Regions from separate parts of the Pseudoduganella sp. R-43 genome, predicted to be linked through region 2. Evidence: predicted binding sites of a transcription regulator. Region 2 holds the regulator's gene; the other holds the start of a gene.

Region 1 (3,361 bases), 230 kb from region 2:
GATGAAGGCCGTGACTTCGGCGCGCGTCAGTTCGGTGCGGATCGAGCCGCCGATCAGCTTCGAGCCGCGGCTTGGCACCACGATCGGCCAGGTTTCGGCCTGCGCGTTGGCCAGCAGGTTTTCCTTGGCCGCGCGGCAGCCGTAGGTCAGCGCGCGCATCTGCCAGGCGTCGAGCTGGGTGCCGTTGGCAGCCAGCTTGCGCGCCACCAGGTGAGCCAGCGCCAAGTCCATATTGTCGCCGCCCAGCAGGATGTGGTCGCCCACAGCCACCCGGTGCGGCTCCAGCTTGCCGTCGCGCTCGAGGATGGCGATCAGCGAGAAGTCGCTGGTACCGCCGCCCACGTCCACCACCAGGATGATGTCGCCCGGCTTGACTTCCTTGCGCCAGCGGCCGTCGCTGCTCTGGATCCAGCTGTACAGCGCCGACTGCGGCTCTTCCAGCAGGGTGACGTTCTCGTAGCCGGCGGCGCGAGCCGCTTCGGCGGTAAGTTCGCGCGCGGCCGGGTCGAACGATGCAGGGATGGTGACCGTGACTGCCTGCTGCGTGAACGGCGCATCCGGATGGGCGTTGTCCCATGCAGCGCGCAGGTGTTTCAGGTAGCGGGTCGAAGCCTCCAGCGGCGACACACGCGACACCTCTTCCGGCGCGTCATGCGGCAGGATGGCTGCGCGGCGATCCACGCCAGGGTGGCACAGCCAGCTCTTGGCGCTCGACACCAAACGGATCGGCGTGGTGGCGCCGCGGCTGCGGGCCATTTCGCCCGTCACTGCGGGCGTCCCGTCGGCAGCAGCCCAGGGCAGGGCCAGTTCGCCGGCCGCCAGCTCGTCCGGATGCGGCAGGTAGAGGAAGCTTGGCAGCAGCGGCAGTTCTTCTACCGTGCCTGGCGCGGTGAGCTGGGGCACGCCCAGCACGCCATGCCTGGTTTTCTCGCCATCGCTGCCCGCCAGTTCAACGTAGGACAGCGCGCTGTGGGTGGTGCCAAGGTCGATGCCGATGGCAAAACGCGGATCGCTCACAGTTCCACCTCAGCCGGGGCCAATACTCTGGCGTTATGCGCTTCCGCCAGTTTCGGCAGCCGCACGCTGGAGGCGCGCCAGCCGCGGTGGCTCAGGGTGCCGGTGAACGGCGCCTTGCCGACCACATTGCCGGTCAGGCGCACGGCGGATGCATCGAAGCCTTCCGGCAGCGTCACGCGGCTGCCTTCCGCTTCGGAGCGGACTGCGTCGATGGTGAAATGCTCGCGCAGCACCTTGGAGCAGCCCTCGTGCACCACGCGGGCGGCGGCGCCAATGTCGGCATCCGAATAGCCGGACAGGTTTTCCTGCGTGAAGTCGATCAGGCGGGCTTCGCGCTGGAACAGGGACAGGAGCTGCAGTGCTGCGTCGGGCGTGGCTTCGCGCAGGGGCGCGGCGGCTGGCACTGGGGCGGCGACTGGTGCAGGTGCTGGCGCGGCAGCCGGAGCCGCTGCGGGGCCCACGCTGTCGTCACGCACGCGGGCGGCGAATTCAGCATCGCCCAGGGTTTTGAAAAAGGCGCCAAAGGCGAGGGAAATCCTGCTCCCAAAGGAGGGCAGATTGGTGGTTTTGCTCATGTTATTGCTCTTTGAATGTCGGGGGATATCCCGGAGAAGTGCGCATGATACCAGCTTGGCTTGCAGCCTTGGCGCAGGCGGATTAGAATACTGTATGTATATACAGTTATACTTCGGGGCGCCGCATGCAGGACCATGAATTCGAAGGGCAGGTGATGCTGCCGCCGCAATCGCTCAAGGCCAAAAAAGGGCGCGGTGCGGTATCAAACATGCAAGGAAGGTACGAGCTGCAGGCGCGCGAAGCGTTCGACGACGGCTGGGCACCCGATCCGGACGATGCCGAGGCTGAACTGCTTCCACCGCGCACCATTGTCACCGCGGAGACGGCCAAGACCATCCTCACGCGCAACCAGTCGCCCGATATTCCGTTCAACGTTTCGCTGAACCCTTATCGCGGCTGCGAGCATGGCTGCATTTATTGTTTTGCGCGGCCATCGCATAGCTACCTGGGCTTGTCGCCCGGCCTGGACTTTGAGACCAAGCTGTTCGCCAAGGTGAATGCGCCGGACCTGCTGCGCGCCGAATTGTCCAAGCCAGGTTATCAGGTGGAGTCGCTCGCACTGGGCGTGAATACCGACGCCTACCAGCCTTGCGAGCGCGAATACCAGCTCACGCGGCGGGTGCTGCAAGTGCTGGCCGAGTGCAACCATCCGGTTGGCCTGATCACCAAATCCTCGCTGATCGAGCGTGACATCGACATCCTCGCGCCGATGGCTGCGCGCAACCTGGCCGCCGCATCGGTCACCATCACCACGCTGGACAGCAAAATCTCGCGCACCCTGGAGCCGCGCGCTGCCGCGCCCGCACGCCGCCTGCGCACAATCGAGACGCTGGCGAAGGCCGGCATTCCGGTTGGCGTCAGCATTGCGCCGATCATTCCTTTTGTCACTGAGCCCGATATCGAAAAGATCATGTCCGCAGCCCGCGATGCCGGCGCGGTGATGGCAACCTATGTCGTACTGCGACTTCCGTGGGAAGTCAGCCCCTTGTTCAAGGAGTGGCTGGAAGCGCATTTCCCCGACCGTGCCGCGCGCGTGATGAACCGCGTGCGTGACATGCGCGGTGGCAAGGATTACGAAGCCGAGTTCGGCGCACGCATGCGTGGCGAAGGCGTGTGGGCGGACCTGATCCTGCAGCGCATCGAGAAAGGCATCACCCGCTTCGGCTTCCACGGCCGCCACAGCAAGTTCCGCTCGCTCGACTGCACCCAGTTCAAGCGACCCGAATACATTCCACCCTCCGGCGCCCGCGCAGTTGCTGCAGCCAAAGCGGGGCAAATGAACCTTTTCTGAAATGGGAGGCGATGATGGGCTGGTTTCTGATCAATGTCATGCTACCGCTTACGGCACCTGGACAGCAATCGCCTTTTCTGCATCAGCGTTATATGAAATCGGCGTTGGAAGAAGCGTTCCGGGAACCACGAGTGTTGGCTACATACAGGGAGTAGCAGTCTTCATCATTGCGGCATCAAGTATCGTAGCTGCTGGTGGCGCAACATTTCCAACCTCGCTGCATAGGCCTGAAGGTGTTGCCCCGCTCCGCCATTACTCAACGTTTGCGTTCTCACTGTTATTGACCGTTTGGGCAGCCTTGGTTCGTCTGGTAGTTCAATTCGGACTATGATGAAGTGCGCCCATTGCAGAAGGAGGCCACCATGATCAACGAATTTCTTCAGTATCACTTCCAGGACACTGAACATACCGGTAAGTTCCTCGTGAATCTCGGCGGATTTGCTGGCCTGATCGGTTTTGTGGTTTTCCTGATCGGCT
Region 2 (3,361 bases):
CAGCGCGAGGTCGCGGCCCTCGACCCAGACGTCGGCTTCGACGTGGGCGCGTTTGGCATCCTTGTCGATGCTGAGGCGGTAGTGGTTGGCCTGGTTGTCGAAGGCGAACGCGGATTGCGCCGCCAGCATCGCAGCTGCGATGCAGAAAGGCTTGAACATCAAATCTCCCCGGTTGTGGTGTGCTTTTTGTGACTGTAAGTGAGCGCAGCCACCCGGGGAGCGTGGCTGCGACGAAATGCAGGATTGGCTAGACAGGCTGCAGGTTTAGCGTAGCGCTTTTTCCACAACGGCCTTCATGGCAGGCATGGCGCAGCGCAGCGCTGCGTGGCCACAGTCGGTGTCAAGCACGGTGGCTTCTTCCTTGCGCAGCTTGGAGAAGGCGATTGCCGGCCCAGGGTTGACCAAGTGGTCTTGGGCTGCATTGATCGGGACCAGTCGCGCCTTGATGCGCGGCGCCGCGTCTTCCAGCTTGCCGCCCTGGGCGATATCGTGGCCCAGTACAGCGCGGATCTGCCAGAGGGAATTGTTGGCGTCAGTGCCGTCAGGATCGGAGGCCTGGCTCTCGCGGAAGAATTTTTCAAAGTCCTTCGGCGCGGTGCGTGCGCTGCGATGCGCCGGGCTGTCGAAGTTCATGGCGAACAGCAGGTTATACATTGGCAGCGGCGGGTTCTGGGCATAGCGGCCGCCTGCGTAGGCTGGCTCGTCAAGTACCGACTTTTCAACGATGCGCAGGAACAGCATGTCGGACGATGTCAGTCGCGGTGTGCCCGCGATGGGAATGGCTACGTCCATGAAGCCCGGGTAGCTGGCGGCCCATTGGAAGGCCTGCATGCCGCCCATCGAGTAGCCCATGACGGCGTGAAGGTGCTTGATGCCCAGTTTTTCGGTCAGGAGCTTGTGCTGGCTGGCGACCATGTCGCGTACCGAGAACTGCGGAAAGGAGGGGCCTGGTTGGGTCTTGCTGTTTGAAGGGGAGCAGGATACGCCATTGCCCAGTGCATCGACCACGATCACGTACCATGGCGCCGGATCGAACAGGGCGCCGCTTTGCAGCATCCCTGCCGCATCGCGGCTGGTGCCGGTGTGCCAGGTCGTGAACAGGATGACGTTTGATTTGTCAGCGTTGAGGGTGCCGAAAGTACGGTAGCCGATCGAGCAATCGTTGATGGTGGCTTTGTTTTCAAGCTGCAGGTCGCCCATGTTGGCGAACTGCTGTTGCGGGGCGGCGGCGTATGCGGTGGAAATGGACAGCGCCAAGGCGCACAGGATCGAGCTGATACGGCGGACGTGCATGTGATCTCCTCTCCTTTTTTCGATGCAAGAAGGATAACTCGAGCGGCCCTTGTCATGGAACCCGAGTGCGACAGAATGCAGAAATGGAGACGCAGGCTGGCTTAAAACGGCATGCTGGCCAGCGGAGGGGCAGGGATTGCGCCAGCCGGGCCAGCGCGGGAGAAAGGCCCAGGGCGCACGTCGCACCCCGAGCGCAGGACGGTCTTAGTGCCAGGTTCGCATCAGGCCAACGGCCAGGCCTTCCAGGGCGAAGTCGTCTTCTTCGGTCACTGTGATCACCTTGAAGTCCGGATTTTCCGGCAGCAGTTCGATCTTGCTGCCGGTTTTGCGGTAGGTCTTGACGGTGACATCGTTGCCGATGCGAGCCACCACGACCTGGCCATTGCGGGCGCTGTCGGTCTTTTTCACGGCCAGCAGGTCGCCGTCCATGATGCCGATGTCGCGCATCGATTCACCGCGCACCTTCAGCAGGAAGTCCGGCTTGGCCGAGAACAGCTTGGGGTCGACGCTGTAGGTGGTCTCCAGGTTTTCCTGGGCCAGGATGGGCGAGCCGGCGGCGACGCGGCCGATCAGCGGCAGGGAAACCAGCATGCCGGCCGGGACGGCTGGCATGTCGTCGAATTCGACATTGGCACGAGCGGCCGGGCGCGGCGCTGCTGCACCGGTCGCCGGGCCGCCGAAGTTGCCGGTCAGGCGAATGCCGCGCGAGGTGCCGGCGGTAATTTCGATGGCGCCCTTGCGTTGCAGGGCTTTCAAGTGTTCTTCTGCAGCATTGGCGGACTTGAAGCCAAGCTCCGCCGCGATTTCGGCGCGGGTAGGCGGGAAGCCGGTGCTGTCGATCGCATCCTTGATCAGGTTGAGGATCTGTTCTTGTCGTGCTGTGAGCTTGATCATGGCGCTATGGTGAACTGTGGATATAGACAGTCTGTATTTTTGTACAGTATGAAAGGAATTGCAAGCAAATTTGTTGCAATGACAGAAAATATTCGGCTTAATAATGTTTCGACAACCATTGGAGGGCAGGATGGGACGGTTTGCTTTCTTGCTGGCGGCGGGGATTTCCTTGTTCGGTGCCGTGATTCATTTCGCGGCGCCTTGGCTGGGGCCGGAGTGGTATGCCTTCCTGCAGGCGCCGCCCAAGGTCGTTGCATCAGCCCGCGCCGGGACGTGGTTCGCGCCGGCTGGCGCGGTAGTCATAGGGGCCTTGATGTTGATCTGCTCCTTGTATGCGCTGGCTGGCGCAGGGCGCTTGCGCTGGTTGCCATTTGCGCAAATGGCGCAGGGCACGATTGCTGCGATTTGCCTGCTGCGCGGGCTGCTGGTGGTGCCTTACTTGTACAAATTCCCCGATCGTGTGTGGACGTTTGATGTGGTCGCCTCCCTGGTCTGGCTGGCGGCCGGGCTCGGGTTCCTCGCCGGGATCTTGCAATCGTCTGAGGCGACGCAGCCTGCCATGGCGGCGAGGGGCGAAGCCTCAGGCGATTAAGCCGCAGGCAAGCAGCGCGTCATCCAGGGTTCTTACCCGGAGCAATGCAAGGGCGCAGCTTCCAGGCGGCGTCGACTGGTCCATGCCCCGGCATGCCAGCCCAGCGGGCAGGGGGCTTTGCGCGCCATCAGTAAACCTTGAGCCGGCCGGCAAAGTCTGCTATGCTTGCGGGCTTACCTCTTCCCACACCCGTCTTGACGCCGGGGTGGGCTATATTCACAGTCCTTAAGGGAGTTATTAATGCGTCACTACGAAATCGTATTTATCGTCCACCCGGACCAAAGCGAGCAAGTGCCCGCGATGATCGAACGTTACAAGACCAGCGTGACCTCGCGCGGCGGTAACGTGCACCGTGTTGAAGATTGGGGCCGCCGTCAAATGGCGTACTCGATCCAGAAACTGGCCAAGGCACACTACATCTGCCTGAACATCGAATGCGACAACGAGACCCTGGTTGAGCTGGAAACCGCATTCAAATTCAATGATGCCGTGCTGCGTCACCTGACCGTCAAGATGAAGAAAGCGGAAACCGCTCCTTCCCCGATGATGAAGTCGGTCCAGCGTGAAGACGCGGCCAAGAGC

The links. Region 2 encodes LexA, which represses DNA repair genes until DNA is damaged. Its sites were predicted from a motif close to ACTGTATNNNNATACAGT; they were not measured.
Region 1: ACN9M3_RS22790 (PA0069 family radical SAM protein) is a predicted target of LexA. The motif match lies at 1,682-1,699, and genes of this name have one in related genera.

What each region holds. Positions count from the first base shown of each region.
Region 1 is NZ_CP183988.1:5,010,195-5,013,555, reverse strand. Features, by position in the region: gene ACN9M3_RS22800 (Hsp70 family protein) at 1-1,017, opposite strand, end outside; gene ACN9M3_RS22795 (DUF2760 domain-containing protein) at 1,014-1,592, opposite strand; gene ACN9M3_RS22790 (PA0069 family radical SAM protein) at 1,718-2,884, shown strand; gene ACN9M3_RS22785 (hypothetical protein) at 3,247-3,361, shown strand, end outside.
Region 2 is NZ_CP183988.1:5,240,308-5,243,668, reverse strand. Features, by position in the region: gene ACN9M3_RS23870 (hypothetical protein) at 1-159, opposite strand, end outside; gene ACN9M3_RS23865 (alpha/beta fold hydrolase) at 265-1,293, opposite strand; gene lexA (transcriptional repressor LexA) at 1,498-2,187, opposite strand; gene ACN9M3_RS23855 (hypothetical protein) at 2,318-2,779, shown strand; gene rpsF (30S ribosomal protein S6) at 3,020-3,361, shown strand, end outside.